Regions from separate parts of the Streptomyces sp. NBC_01013 genome, predicted to be linked through region 2. Evidence: riboswitches for the same ligand, from Rfam matches in the RefSeq annotation. Region 2 holds a riboswitch; each other region holds the start of a gene.
The links. Region 2 has a riboswitch for cyclic di-AMP ahead of OG538_RS08500 (M23 family metallopeptidase). Riboswitches for the same ligand answer to the same signal wherever they lie in the genome.
Positions count from the first base shown of each region.

Region 1: another riboswitch for cyclic di-AMP. It lies ahead of OG538_RS03110 (peptidoglycan DD-metalloendopeptidase family protein); the one in region 2 lies ahead of OG538_RS08500 (M23 family metallopeptidase).
Region 3: another riboswitch for cyclic di-AMP. It lies ahead of OG538_RS22230 (transglycosylase family protein); the one in region 2 lies ahead of OG538_RS08500 (M23 family metallopeptidase).
Region 4: another riboswitch for cyclic di-AMP. It lies ahead of OG538_RS16890 (M23 family metallopeptidase); the one in region 2 lies ahead of OG538_RS08500 (M23 family metallopeptidase).

Region 1 is NZ_CP108687.1:720,364-723,906, forward strand. Features, by position in the region: gene OG538_RS03105 (SGNH/GDSL hydrolase family protein) at 1-238, opposite strand, end outside; gene OG538_RS03110 (peptidoglycan DD-metalloendopeptidase family protein) at 468-1,400, opposite strand; cyclic di-AMP (ydaO/yuaA leader) riboswitch at 1,406-1,562, opposite strand; gene OG538_RS03115 (tyrosine-protein phosphatase) at 2,036-2,842, shown strand; gene OG538_RS03120 (DUF6126 family protein) at 2,952-3,128, opposite strand; gene OG538_RS03125 (XRE family transcriptional regulator) at 3,176-3,543, opposite strand, start outside.
Region 2 is NZ_CP108687.1:1,989,758-1,993,300, forward strand. Features, by position in the region: gene OG538_RS08495 (GntR family transcriptional regulator) at 1-153, opposite strand, end outside; gene OG538_RS08500 (M23 family metallopeptidase) at 374-1,189, opposite strand; cyclic di-AMP (ydaO/yuaA leader) riboswitch at 1,202-1,372, opposite strand; gene OG538_RS08505 (M16 family metallopeptidase) at 1,588-2,970, opposite strand; gene OG538_RS08510 (M16 family metallopeptidase) at 2,997-3,543, opposite strand, start outside.
Region 3 is NZ_CP108687.1:5,099,814-5,103,356, reverse strand. Features, by position in the region: gene eno (phosphopyruvate hydratase) at 1-1,022, opposite strand, end outside; gene OG538_RS22230 (transglycosylase family protein) at 1,306-2,043, opposite strand; cyclic di-AMP (ydaO/yuaA leader) riboswitch at 2,048-2,219, opposite strand; gene OG538_RS22225 (transglycosylase family protein) at 2,521-3,459, opposite strand.
Region 4 is NZ_CP108687.1:3,922,410-3,925,952, forward strand. Features, by position in the region: gene OG538_RS16885 (aldo/keto reductase) at 1-314, opposite strand, end outside; gene OG538_RS16890 (M23 family metallopeptidase) at 474-1,643, opposite strand; cyclic di-AMP (ydaO/yuaA leader) riboswitch at 1,655-1,808, opposite strand; gene OG538_RS16895 (PP2C family protein-serine/threonine phosphatase) at 2,116-3,303, opposite strand; tRNA gene OG538_RS16900 (tRNA-Met) at 3,496-3,543, opposite strand, start outside.

The DNA.
Region 1 (3,543 bases), 1.3 Mb from region 2:
CTCGTACGGCGAGATTGGCGTACCTGAAGTTTCCGTGCGTGGTGCCTGTCGCCGCACCGAGGTCCGGGAGCTGGTCCGCGAGGAGTACCGCGAACCGGTCCGCCCAGCCGACGAGGGTTCCGCCCGGGCCGGGGTCACCGACTCCCTCGGTGAAGCTGTCGCCAATCGCCGCGTACGACCCGATGGCGCCCTTTTGGTTGATGACGCCCTGCTGGATGTTGTTCGAATCGTCTGCCACAAGGGCATATCCTGCACCGCCGAATGTGACCTACGCGACCGTATTATGGGGTTGACGGGTGGTGAGATAGACCACCCAGTCAGTTTTTGGTAAAGGGGGAATAAGTGCGAGTGCTTCCTCAGCACGGACCCCCCGGCACACGGGCCATGAGCAGAGGGACGGTGCGCCGCCGCGCACCGTCCCTCTATGCATTGCTCAGACCCGGGTCACCGGACCGCTGTTGCCTGGATCAGACGTTGATCCCGTGCGACGCCAGGTAGGCGATCGGGTCGATGTCCGAGCCGTAGGCCGGACCCGTGCGGACCTCGAAGTGGAGGTGCGGGCCGGTGGCGTTGCCGGTGGCGCCGGAGAGGCCGACCTGCTGGCCCGCGGTCACGGTCTGGCCGGCCGAGACCGACAGCGAGGACATGTGGCCGTACTGCGAGTAGTGGCCGTCGGCGTGCTTGATGACGACCTCGTTGCCGTACGCGCCGCCCCAGCCGGCGGTGACGACGGTGCCGGAGGTGATCGCCTTCACGCTCGTGCCGGTGGACACGGGGAAGTCGATGCCGGTGTGGCTGCCGCTGGACCAGTTGGCACCGGAGGCGCGGTAGGCGGTGGTGTGGTTGCCCGGGACCGGGTGGACGTAACCGGAGTCGTTGCTCTGGGTGGCCGGGGCCGAGGTCTCCTCGGACGACGGGGCGTCGGAGGAGGACGAGTCGGAGACCGGGGCGGCCTTGGTCTCAGCCTTGACCGGAGCCTTCGACGGAGTGGTGGAGCCCGTGGAGGTGGTCGAGGCGTGACCCCAGGCCTTGCCGCCGAGGGTCAGCTTCATGCCCGGGAAGATCAGGCTCGGGTCGTCGCCGACGACCTTGCGGTTGTCCTGGTACAGCTTCTCCCAGCCACCCTTGAGCTTGTGCTGGACAGCGATCTTCGACAGGTAGTCACCGGAGACCACGGTGTACGTCGTGGAGCCGGCCTGCTTCTGTGCCACCGGCTTGGCCGGAGTGGCGTGCGCGGCAGCGGCCGAGCTCGAGGCGGCGGGAGCGGACTGCTCCGCGGCGTTGGCACCGGTGGCGCCGAGCAGCGGAAGCGCGATGACGGCCCCGCCGGCACTCGCGACGACGACGCCACGGGCGATCGTGCTGGACTTGGGACGGCGGTGCTTACCCGATATGGGCATGAAGGTTTTCCTCTCCGGCGCCTACGAGGTGAGCTGTCGGGTTCGGACTGGAGATGTCCGGTCGCGACTGGCGCGACTTCACCCCGAGCCGACCGGATTCCCGGTCGGCGGCTTACCTGGTTCCCCCGCTCCTGCCACGCGGTGAGTGGGTGCGAATTCCGGGCGGCGGCAGGATTAGGCGGTCCGTCCGGATTGCAGAGAACGTAAACGAGCCGGGACGGCGGAAACAAGCCACGGGTTCCACGGGGGATTCCGCGCGGAGAAATCGGCGAGGAATTCCGGTCACACTCCGTGGATTACGGATCTTGGCTTTCCGCACCGTGCAAGGAATGCCCGGCAGCCCCACCGCCACACACCGTCACGGATATGATCCCGCTCACGAGAGGGTGACCATCTCCCGCATAAGTAGGGCATGTTCGGCTAAATATCCCAATACGGACATGTCATGCCCATCGCCTCCTCCTCATCGGGACGTCAGCGTGGATGCACCCCCTCCCAGCGAGCCCCCCAGACGCCTCATCCAGGCACGAAGTGCGGGCGCGGCCAGGATGATTGCCAGACGAATCAATGTCGTATCGTCACGAGAGTGGACCCGCGGGCGACACGCGCCGGCGACAGAGCCCCCAGGAGTGACCGTGACGCAGCAGCTGCCGCAGACCCCGTCGACGGAGCCCGAGCTGGCAGGTGTCCGCAATTTCCGTGACGTCGGCGGCCTGCCCACCTCGGACGGCCGCCGGGTGCGGTACGGGCGGCTCTACCGCAGCGGTCACCTGGCACACGCCACGGCCGAGGACGCCGCGTTCCTCGCCGGTCTGGGCCTGCACACCGTCTTCGACTTCCGCAACATGGCCGACCACAAACTGGACGGTCTGGACGTCGAACTTCCGGGAGTGCGCAATGTGAGCATCCCGCTGAGCGACCCGGCGGACGGCGCGGAGTTCTGGCGGATGGTGCGCGACGGCAACATGGAAGAGCTGCGGTCGATCCTGGCCGACGGCAAGGGGATGCACCGCATGATCGCTTCCTACCGCCGGATCATCCTGGACCGCACGGCCGAACACAGCCGGGTGCTGCATGCGCTGGCCGAGGACAGCGTGCCCGCCCTGATGCACTGCGCCGCCGGCAAGGACCGTGCGGGGCTCTCGATCGCGGTGTCCCTCCTCGCCGTCGGTGTCGAGCGCGAGGCCATCGAGGCCGACTACCTCAAGTCCAACGACGCGCACCGCCGCTACAAGGTCCGCCGCAGCGACACCTCCCCCGCCGGAATGTCCCCCGAGGTGATGGAGCTGCTCAATCCGCTCTTCGGCGCCCACGCCGACTACCTCGCCGCCGCCTTCACCACGATCGACGAGACCTGGGGCAGCACCGACCGCTACCTCGCCGACGGCCTCAAGATCACCCCGGAGACCCGCGAGCGACTGCGCGAGCGACTGCTCGACTGAGGGCCGTACAACCCGGATCCGCCGGATCGGCCCAAGGCCTTCGGACCGCCCGAGCCCGGCCCGATCCGGACGAGAGGTTCGGGTCCGGCCGTCCGGGCGGAGACCGCCGCTACTGGTTGTGCATCCCCACCGCGAACAGCAGATAGAGGAAGCCCGCGATGACATGCCCGGCCACCAGGTAGGCGAAGAGCCTGATGACGAGCCCCCGAGGCATCTTCTTCTCCTGCGGGTCGTACTTCTTGGGCCGGGCCGGGCTGAGCGGGTCGTAGTTCTCGGAATCGGACATGGCAGGTCCTCTCTGGCCACCGGCGGGCCGGCGGCGGGGACGGCGAATCAGCGACGGTGGATCCCGCTGCCGAGACACAGCTCGGCGGCGGGGCTCTGCAGCAGGGTGTGGACGAAGAGCAGCTCGGCGCCGTCGCGGTCCAGGGCCGCGATCCGGTGCGGGGTGAGCGAGTCGAAGTGCGCGCTGTCACCGGGGGCGAGGTCATGGACCGTCTCCCCGAGAGTCACCCTGAGGTGCCCGGCCAGGACGTACAGCCACTCCTCCCCGGGATGGACGCGCACCAGGTCCCCCTGGGCGCCGTGCGGGACCCGGACACGGAGAGCCTGCATCGCCCGTCCGGGACCGCCGGCCTGCTGGTACATCCAGCCATCGGCCTCGGCGCCCTCGAACCGGCGGCCGCGGACGATCGCGTCAC
Region 2 (3,543 bases):
TTCCAGGGTGCGCAGCGCTTCCCGCACCGGGACGCGGGAGACCCCGTAACGGCGCGCGAGCACCTCCTCGGTGAGTCGGCTGCCGCGTTCGAAGACACCCGAGACGATGTCTTCACGGATTGCCGTGCATACCGAATGCGCCGGAATGCGCATGTCCGAACCTCCGCCTTAATCCCCGCGAAACGCGGCCGATCGACGCCTGTCCTGCGACTCTATTGCAATGCGGTCGCATTTCCGACGGCGGGTGGAAATTCATGAATATCTTTTGGTCCCCGGCCGTTCCCGCACGGCCGGTGCGGACCGGTGCGGCACGCGGACACGACGAAGGCCCCGGCGTGACGCCGGGGCCTTCACCGAGGGGTCCTGCGGTCGGTCAGACGGAGAGGCCGTGCGCGCGCAGGTAGGCGACCGGGTCCATGTCGGAGCCGTACGAGGGCGTGGTGCGGGCCTCGAAGTGGAGGTGCGGGCCGGTCGAGTTGCCGGTGGAGCCGGAGAGGCCGATCTGCCCGCCGGCTGCGACGGTCTGGCCGACGGACACGCCGATCGAGGAGAGGTGGCCGTACTGGGTGTACGTACCGTCCGTCATCCGCAGCACGATGTTGTTGCCGTACGCCCCGCCCCAGCCGGCCTCGACGACCGTGCCGGCGCCGACGGCCACGACGGAGCTGCCGGACGCGGCGTGGAAGTCGATGCCGGAGTGACTGCCGGAGGACCAGAGCGAGCCACTGGACTTGTATCCGGTGCTCACGTACGAACCGGCGACGGGGAGCTGGAAGGAGCCGAGCCGGGCGCGCTCGGCGGCGCGGGCGGCGCGGGCGGCGCTCTCGCGGGCCTCCTCGGCGCGGGCGGCGGCCTTCGCCTTCGCGGCAGCCTTGGCCTCCGCCTGCTTCTTCGCCTCGGCCTTCTTCTTGGCCGCGGCCTCGGCCTTCTTCGCGGCGACGTCGGCCTGGTGCTGCTGTGCGTCCGCCTGCGCGTCGATCCGGTCGGCGAGGGTGTCCTCGATGGCGATGACCTGGGTGAGGCCGGTGTCGCTGACGGCGGGAGTGCCGGATTCGGCGGCGAGGGCCGGGGAAGCCAGTCCACCGATGACACCGGTGGTGGCCAGGGTCGCGATGCCGACGGCCTTCGCGCCGCTGCGCGTCAGACGGTTCGGGGCACGGTGCTTCCCGGTGGCACGGGTGAACGCCATGAAGTGGCTGGTCCTTTCCTTCCTTCTCGCCTACCGGGTTAGCTGACGGGTTCGGAGCAGGAAGGTCTCCTACGGATTCCCCGGCCTCGTGGGAGGCACGCGGGCGTCCGATTCACCCCAGGGACTTCATGGGTCCCCGGCTCCCCAGGCTCGCGCCTGACGGGGACTCGGCGATGACTGCCCGGTACGTCACGGATGCGGCATACGAGTGGCGGACAGCCGAGCCGACGCTAGACGGGGGCGCTTCCCCCCACCAAACGGACAGGGCGCTTTGTAGCGCATCCCACAGGGCAGACAGGCAACCTCCCCCATAAAGCAGACAAAGCGGAAGGCCCTGGCGGAGACTGCTCCGCCAGGGCCTTCCGATTGCCTCGGTACCAGCCGAAATATCTGCCGGCTCAGCCGGTGACGACCGACACCTCACCGATGCCGAGTGCCCGGACCGGGTCGGCGATCTGCGCGGCGTCCCCCACCAGGACCGTCACCAGACGGTCCTCCGGGAAGGCGTTGACCACGGCCGCCGTCGCTTCCACCGTGCCGGTGTCGGCGAGGCGCGCGTAGAGCTGCGCCTGGTAGTCGTCCGGGAGATGCTGCTCCACCTGGTCGGCGAGGGTGCCCGCGACGGAGGCCGCCGTCTCGAACTTCAGCGGGGCGACACCCACGAGGTTCTGCACGGCCGTCTCGCGCTCGGCGTCCGTCAGCCCTTCGGCCGCCAGGGTCCGCAGGACCTTCCACAGGTCCTCCAGCGCCGGGCCGGTGGACTCCGTGTCCACGGAACCGCTGATGGCGAGCATCGCGGCGCCCGTCGCCCCGGAGGCGGAGTCCGGGGCGGAGGAGCGCAGCACCTGACCGAAGGCCCGCACACCGTAGGTGTAGCCCTTCTCCTCGCGCAGCACCCGGTCGAGCCGGGAGGTGAGCGTGCCGCCCAGGCAGTACGTGCCCAGCACCTGGGCCGGCCAGACGCTGTCGTGCCGGTCGGCGCCGATCCGGCCGATCAGCAGCTGCGTCTGCACCGCGCCGGGGCGGTCGACGATCACCACGCGGCCCGCGTCGTCGGCGGTGATCGGCGGGACGGGGCGGGGCTCAGCGGTGTTGCCCGACCAGTCGCCGACGGTGTCGGCGAGCAGCGCGTCCAGCTCGATGCCCGTGAGGTCCCCCACGACCACGGCCGTCGCGGTGGACGGGCGGACGTGGGCGTCGTAGAAGGCGCGCACGGCCGCGGAGTCGATCCGGGCCACGGTCTCCTCGGTGCCCTGCCGGGGGCGCGACATACGGGCCGTGGCGGGGAAGAGCTCCTTGGAGAGCTGCTTGGCGGCGCGCCTGGCCGGATTGGCCTGCTCGTGCGGGATCTCGTCCAGCCGGTTGCCCACCAGTCGCTCGATCTCGCTCTCGGCGAAGGCCGGCGCCCGCAGCGCCTCGGCGACCAGGCCGAGCGCCTTGGCCAGCCGGGAGGCCGGAACCTCCAGGGAGACCCGGACACCGGGATGGTCGGCGTGGGCGTCCAGAGTGGCGCCGCAGCGCTCCAGCTCGGCGGCGAACTCCTCGGCGCTGCGCTTGTCGGTGCCCTCGGACAGGGCGCGCGACATGATCGTGGCGACTCCGTCCAGGCCCTCGGGCTCGGCGTCCAGCGGTGCGTCGAGGAAGATCTCGACGGCGACGACCTGCTGGCCGGGGCGGTGGCAGCGCAGCACCGTGAGGCCGTTGGGCAGGGAGCCGCGCTCGGGTGCGGGAAAGGCCCAGGGCCTGGCCACACCGGGGGCGGGCTGCGGGTGGTACTCCATCGAAACTCCAGTCGCGGCAGCGTCGGTCACTTGTCCGCTCCTTCGTGCGCGTCGGTGTCGGTGGCGGCCTCGTCCGCCTCTTCGGCGGACTCGGCGGGCTCGAGGGGCTCGTAGACCAGCACCGCCCGGTTGTCGGGCCGCAACTGGGCCCTGGCAGCCGCCTTGACCTCCTCGGCGGTCACGTCGAGCACCCGGTGCACGGCGGTCAGGGCGAGCTGCGGGTCACCGAACAGCACGGCGAACCGGCACAGTTCGTCGGCGCGGCCCGAGACGGTACCCAGACGGTCCAGCCACTCGCGCTCCAACTGGGCCTGGGCCCGCTCCATTTCCTCGGGCGTGGGGCCCTCCTCGGCGAACCGGGCAAGCTCCTCGTCGACCGCGGTCTCGATCTGCGCCACCTCGACACCACCGGACGTCTTGACGTCCAGCCAGCCGAGCGAGGGCGCACCCGCGAGCCGCAGCAACCCGAATCCGGCCGCGACGGCCGTCCGGTCGCGGCGGACCAGGCGGTTGTGCAGCCGGGACGACTCGCCGCCGCCCAGCACGGTCAGCGCGAGGTCCGCCGCGTCGCAC
Region 3 (3,543 bases), 3.1 Mb from region 2:
GAACCGATCTGGTTGACCTTGACGAGCAGGGCGTTGGCGGAGCCCTCCTCGATGCCGCGGGCCAGACGCTCCGGGTTGGTGACGAAGAGGTCGTCTCCGACGATCTGCACCTTGGCGCCGATCTTGTCGGTGATGACCTTCCAGCCGGCCCAGTCGTCCTCGTACAGCGGGTCCTCGATGGAGACCAGCGGGTACGCGGAGACGAGCTCCTCGTAGTACTCGGTCATCTCGGCGGCCGAGCGGGACTTGCCCTCGAACTCGTACTTGCCGTCCTTGTAGAACTCCGAGGCGGCGACGTCGAGCGCGAGCGCGATGTCCTTGCCCGGGGCGTAGCCGGCTTCCTTGATGGCCTCGACGATGAGGTCGAGGGCGGCGCGGTTGGACTCCAGGTTCGGCGCGAAGCCGCCCTCGTCACCGAGGCCGGTGGACAGGCCCTTGGTCTTCAGGACCTTCTTCAGCGTGTGGTAGACCTCGGCGCCCCAACGCAGGGCCTCCGAGAAGGACTCCGCGCCGATCGGGGCGATCATGAACTCCTGGATGTCCACGTTGGAGTCGGCGTGCGACCCACCGTTGAGGATGTTCATCATCGGGACGGGCAGCAGGTGCGCGTTCGGGCCACCGAGGTAGCGGAACAGCGGCAGGTCCGAGGCCTCGGAGGCGGCGTGGGCCACGGCGAGCGAGACGCCGAGGATGGCGTTGGCGCCGAGCGAGCCCTTGTTCTCCGTGGCGTCCAGGTCGAACATCGCCTGGTCGATCAGCCGCTGCTCGGTCGCGTCGTAGCCGACGAGCTCCGGGCCGATCTGCTCGATCACGGCGAGGACGGCCTTCTCGACGCCCTTGCCGTGGTAGCGGTTGGGGTCTCCGTCGCGAAGCTCAATGGCCTCGAACGCGCCGGTGGAGGCGCCGGACGGCACGGCAGCACGGCCCGTGCTGCCGTCGTCGAGGCCGACCTCGACCTCGACCGTGGGGTTTCCGCGGGAGTCGAGGATTTCCCTGGCTACGACGACGTCGATGGACGGCACGAGGCATCTCCTTCTGGGATATGACGCTGGTGGTGCAGGGTCGCTTTGGCCTTGCGACAAGAGCCTAACCGGCCGGGCCGCCCCAACCGGCCGACCGCCCGTCCCCTGGGACGAAAAAGGACTCAAGGGCGGGCACAGCGGGGCAAAAGGCCAGAATTTTACTGGCCAGTAACTACAACAGTTGAACGCGTCCGCCGAAACCGGCCGACCCCGACCCGGTGCGCAGGGGGAAGGTGCGCACCGGGCCGGGGCGGCCGGAGTGATCAGCGAGGAGAGATCGCCACTACTTCGTCAGGTGGAGCTGCTGACCCGGGTAGATCAGGTCCGCGTCCGTGACGATGTCCTTGTTCAGCTTGAACAGCTGCTCCCAGCCGCCCTCGACCTTGTGGTCGGCGGCGATCTTGCTCAGGGAGTCACCGGTCACGACCTTGTACTCGCCGTCACCCTTCTCGACCTTCTTGCCGGTCGGGGTGGTGACGGTCTTCGACTCGGCCTTGGGGGCGGTCGAACGGTCCGAGCGGTTGGTGGCGGGGGCCTCGGTGCGCTCGGCCTTCTTCGGCTCGGCCTTCTGGACCGGCGCCTCCTGCTTGGGGGCGGCCTCGGTCTTGGCGGAGGAGCCGGTGTCGACACCCGGGTCGACACCGTCGTTGCTCAGGTTGCCGGCACCGGCACAGGACCAGGCGCCCGGACCCTGCATGTCGAGGAGCTTCTCGGCGACGGCGATCTGCTGGGACTTGGTGGCCAGGTCGGCGCGTGCCGCGTACTGCGTACCGCCGGCGGCCGCCCAGCTGGACTGCGAGAACTGCAGACCGCCGTAGTAGCCGTTGCCGGTGTTGATGGACCAGTTGCCACCGGACTCGCACTGGGCGACGGCGTCCCACGTGGACACGGAGGCGGCGGAGGCGCCGGTCGCACCCATCAGGGGCACGGCGATGGCGGCACCGGCGACACCGGCGAGCGTGGCGATACGGACGGCCTTGGACGGGCGACGGTGCTTGTTGCCCTTGCTGTTGAGCAGCATCGAGACTTCTCCTCACCGACGCCTGCGAGGTGAGCTGTCGGGTTCGGGCCAAGTGAGTTGCCCGGTCGCACGTCCTAGCGCACGACTTCACCCCAAGCCGGTCCTGATGCGTCCTGCGACGATCGGGCCCGGCGCCTACCTGGGTCCCCCGCTCCTGCCTACGGCGCTTTACGCGTCTGTTCCCTTCGACCGACGGCAGGATTCGGCGTGACGGTCGACGGGGCCCGCGGTGCGAGCGGTTCCGACCGTAAACACACCCAACCCTCATATCCAAAGATGGACATACCGGATGAACAGCCCTTCCGGGCACCCGAAGAAGCACTGTTTGTGCAGGTGAGGAGGGATGCGGCGGGACCTCCCGGACAAGATGCGCCAGTTCACGCAAAGAGACCCATGTCTCACTTAGTCAAAAGTGGGACATAGGCCTCTTAACTACCCCAACTTCAGGGGTGTTTTCAGCTGATCATCAGACTGCGCTCATTCGGCCTTCACGCCGAGTTCGAGGCTCTGGCCAGGCAGGATGAGGTCCGGGTCGGACCCCACTTCCGCCTTGTTGGTCTCGTACAGCTGTGTCCACCCACCAGGCAGCTCCTGTGCATCAGCAATCGCCCACAGGTTGTCGCCCGCGCGGACGGTGTACGTACCGTCAGCAGCCGGAATCCCGGTGTCGCGTGCGTCACCGTCACCGCGCGAGGCGTGCCGCCCCGCGTCCCGGTCACTGCCGCGGCCGCTCTCCCGGGTCCCCTCGGGGGCGGGCGTGCCGCGGTGCTTGCCGGCCTTCTCCTGGCCCTCCGAGGGGGCCTTCGTGGCAGAGGAGGAGTCGCCCGGGGGCGTGGCGGAGGGCGTGGCCGACGAGGATGCGGACGCATCCGGCTTCCCGGTCCCGCCCTTGGCGCCGTCTGCGGACTTCGACGCCCCCTCCTCTGACGCGTCGTCCGACGCACCGGCGTCCCCGGAGGGGTCGGCGCTCGCGGACGGGTCCGCGCTTGCGGCGGGGTCGACGGACGGGGTGCTGCCCGGGTCCACGCCCGGCAGACCGGTGTCCGCGACGAGGCCCGAGATGACCGCGCAGCTGGGCCACGCCTTCGGCCCCTGGTCCTCCAGGAGCTTCTCCGCCACGGCGATCTGCTGCGAGCGGCTGGCGAGGTCGGCACGCTCGGCGTAGGACTCGCCGCCGTACGACTTCCAGACCTCCTGGGAGAACTGGAGCCCGCCGTAGTAGCCGTTGCCGAGGTCGGCGCTCCACATGCCGCCGCTCTCGCACTCGGCCACCCGGTCCCAGGTCGAGGCGTCGGCGGCGTGCGCACCTGCCGCACCGAGCAGCGGGATGGCGATGGCCGAGCCGGTCACGCCTGCGGCGACGACGATCGCGGGTGCCTGCCGAGGGCGACGGTGTCTGCCGTTCGCGGAGCCCATGGGAATGCCTTCCGTGTGACTGACGAGTGACTGGTGAGTCGAACGGTGAACCTAGCGGGACTCGAACGTGTGTCACAAGTCGAT
Region 4 (3,543 bases), 1.9 Mb from region 2:
GCCTTGATGGTGGTGGCGGAGAGCCCCTTGTACGCGGGGTGTGCGCCGACCTTGGTGGCCACGACGATGTCGGAGCGGTTTCCGCGCGCGGCGAGCCACTTGCCGATGAGGGTCTCCGACTCTCCGCCCTCGTTGCCGAGGACCCACGCCGAGTAGGAGTCGGCGGTGTCGACGAAGTTGCCGCCGGCCGCCGCGTACGCGTCGAGGACGGCGAAGGACTGCGCCTCGTCGGCGGTCCAGCCGAAGACGTTGCCTCCGAGGGCGAGCGGGAAGACCTGGAGGCCGGAGGAGCCGAGCTTGCGGAGAGAAGTCATGAAGGGAACAACCGCTGTCACGGGTTCCGCTATTCCGTGGCCGATACATCTGAACCGGCCCGAGAGTGGACGGACACGGACCGGCAGCCCTGACGTCGGGGGGTGAGCGTCAGGGCTGCCGGGGCGATGGGCCGGAGAACCCGGCGGGGGGGAACGGTCTCAGACCGTGAGGCCCCGCGCGGTCAGCCAGGGCATCGGGTCGATGCCGGTGCCGTCCGGGGTGTGGACCTCCAGGTGGAGGTGCGGGCCGGTCACGTTGCCGGTCGCGCCGACGCGCCCGATGGTGTCGCCCGTCGTGACCTTCTGGCCGATGCTGACATCGATCGAGGACTGGTGGCAGAACCACAGCTCCGTGCCGTCCTCCAGCTCCAGGACCGTGCGGTAGCCGTAGGAACCGGAGTAGCCGGCCGACGTGACCGTGCCGGTGTGGATGGCCTTGATCGGGGTACCGGTCGGCGCCGCGAAGTCGAGGCCCGTGTGGTAGCCGGAGGACCACATCGATCCGGCCTCGCCGAAGGTCGAGGTGATCGTGTACGAAGAGGTGGGGATGGCGTAGCTGGCGGCGAGCTTGGCCAGTCGCAGGGCCTCCGCCTTCTTCGCCGCCTCCTCCGCCGCCTTCTTCTTCTCGGCGGCGATCTTGGCCTCGGCGGCGTCCTGCTGCTTCTTCGCCTCGGCTGCGGCCTTCTCCGCTGCGGCCTTCTCCGCGACCGCCTTCACCTCGGCGTCGGCGGCGTCCTGCTGCTGCTCGGCCTGCTGGAGGATGCGGGCGCGGAGTGCCTCACCGGCGTCGGTGGTGCCCTGCTCGGCCTCGGCGGTGGTGATACCCGCCGTCGTCAGCGGAGCGGAAGCGGTCTCGGCCGCGGCCTTCTCCGCCGCGGACTCGGTCTCGCCCGAGAACAGTGCGCCGACACCCGGGAGGGACTTGGCGTCAGGGAGATTGTCCGCGATGGAATCGGGAAGAGAAATGGAGACCGGCGGCTTGCTCTGGGCGGTGGCCATGCCACCCGCACCGACGGCCGCGATGACGCCGACGCCGAGGACGGTGGAGCTGCGAGCCAGACCATTGCGCTGCTTGGCGACGCGGTGCTTGCCGCGCACCGGCCGAATGGACTCCTCGGTGGGATTCCATTCCTCCCAGGTCCTGTCGGGCCCGGAGTCGTCGGCGCGGAAGTCGTTGCCGAAGTCGCTGCCCCGATCGGTCCCGTAATCGGTCGCGTAGGCGGCCCCGTACTCCGTACCGAAAGTGGTGGCGGGCCGGGTCGCGAAGTCATCGCCGTACTCGGACCCGAACCGGGAGGGAGCTTCGGGGGCAGGCTTGTTGGACGCCACTGGGGCGCACTCCTTTCCTTCCTTCTCGCCTACCGGGTTAGCTGACGGGTTCGGAGCAGGAAGGTCTCCTACGGGTGCCTCAGCCTCGTCACGAGACAGAGATGCCCGATTCACCCCATGTAGGTGGTTCCCCGGTTCCCTTGCGGAATTCGGCGCTCGCGCACGGTGCCGCCACTGACGGCGGCTGGGACAACCGCGCTGCGTTATCGAACGTTAATAGACACCGGGGTCCGATTCCAAGCCGTTCCCACTGATCGTTCACGTCTTTGGCCTGGACTTTACGGGACACAACCGGGCGGAATCGGGCGAGTTGATCGCCAGTCAACCGGTAGCCGCTTTCTGACGTTGCGTCAAATGTTATGCGGAGTGGTGCTCTTCAGTTACGGACGGTGGTATCGCCGGCCGGCAGCACCGCACCCACCCGCCCCAGGGGCTGACCGGCGGGCCTTGCGTACGGACCTTGAAGCCATGCTCACCCGATCCCACCCCCCAGGCCCACGATCTTCACGGTCCTGCGCCGGTCGGGCTGGCCCTCGGCCGGTCGCCCGACCGCGAGCAGCGCCATGTCGTCCGTCGACTCGCCACCGGTGTGCAGCCGCACGTCGTCGGTCAGCGCGGAGAGCAGCTCCTCGGGCCCCGGGAAGATCCGGCCCCGCAGCCGTTCGGCGGGGTCGTAGAAGACCCCTTCGTCGTCACGGGCCTCGGAGAGGCCGTCCGTATAGAGGAGGAGCGTCGCCCCGGCGGGCAGATCCCACACATCGGCCCGGTCCGGCCACACCCCCAGGTCCATCCCCAGCGGCAACGCCGGCACCGAAGGAGCGAGCACCTCCAGTGCCCCGTCCGCGTGCAGCAGCAGCGGCTCGGGATGGCCCCGGTTGACGATCCGCACCCGGGTCGAGCCCGGAGGGATCTCCGCGAGCACGGCAGTGATGAAGCCCTCGACCGCGTCGAGGCCGCCGCGCCGGCTCGACTCCCGAGCGAGTGCGCGCTCCAGACGCTGCGCCACGTCCTCCAGGGTCTTCGCCTCCTCGGCCGCCTCCCGGAAGGCCCCGATGACGACCGCCACCGCTTCCACGGCGTCCAGACCCTTTCCGCGCACGTCCCCGACCACCAGTCGCACCCCCTGCGGGGTGTCCGTCACCGAGAACAGGTCACCGCCGACGAACTCGTCCGCCTGCGCCGCTTCGTACCGCGCGGCCACGTGAAGCCCGCCGATCCGCTCGGACGGCGTCGGCAGCACCGCCCGCATGGCGGTCTCCGCGATGACGCGTGCCGAGGCCAGCTGCTCGTTGCTGCGCCGCACGACCCCGTTGATCACGACGGCGAGGACGGAGACGGTGAGGACGGTCAGGAGTTCGATCGAGGGCACGACCTGGATCAGGCTGCCGCTGGAGATCCGCAGCCCGACGACCGCCAGCAGCGCGGCGACGCCGGTACGGACGGTGCTGGCCAGCGAGAAGAACGGCGCGGCGATCAGCGGGGCCGCCGCGAACAACGGGATGGCCGTGAAGGCGGGCGGGGTGAGGGCGTCGAACAACAGGCCCCCGGCGATCATCAGCGCCGGCAGCGCCCGGACGAACCGGCGGGTCCGCACACCCCCGGCACGCCTCCTGCGCCGCGTATCCCGCTTCCCCACCTGCTGGTCTCCTGCCCGGTGCATCCACGGCCGCGGACGGTACCGCGCACCACCACCCCCAGGCTTCCCGGAGCGGGGTCGCGGGGCGACTCCTCGTCGGCCAATGGGGGTACGGATGCGGCCTCTGCGGCTCGCACGGCCGCGACCCGGCGGGCCGGCGGCGTACAAACGAATCAGGCCCGGCACGCTGTATGCATGCCGGGCCTGAATCTTCAGTAGCGGGGACAGGATTTGAACCTGCGACCTCTGGGTTATGAGCCCAGC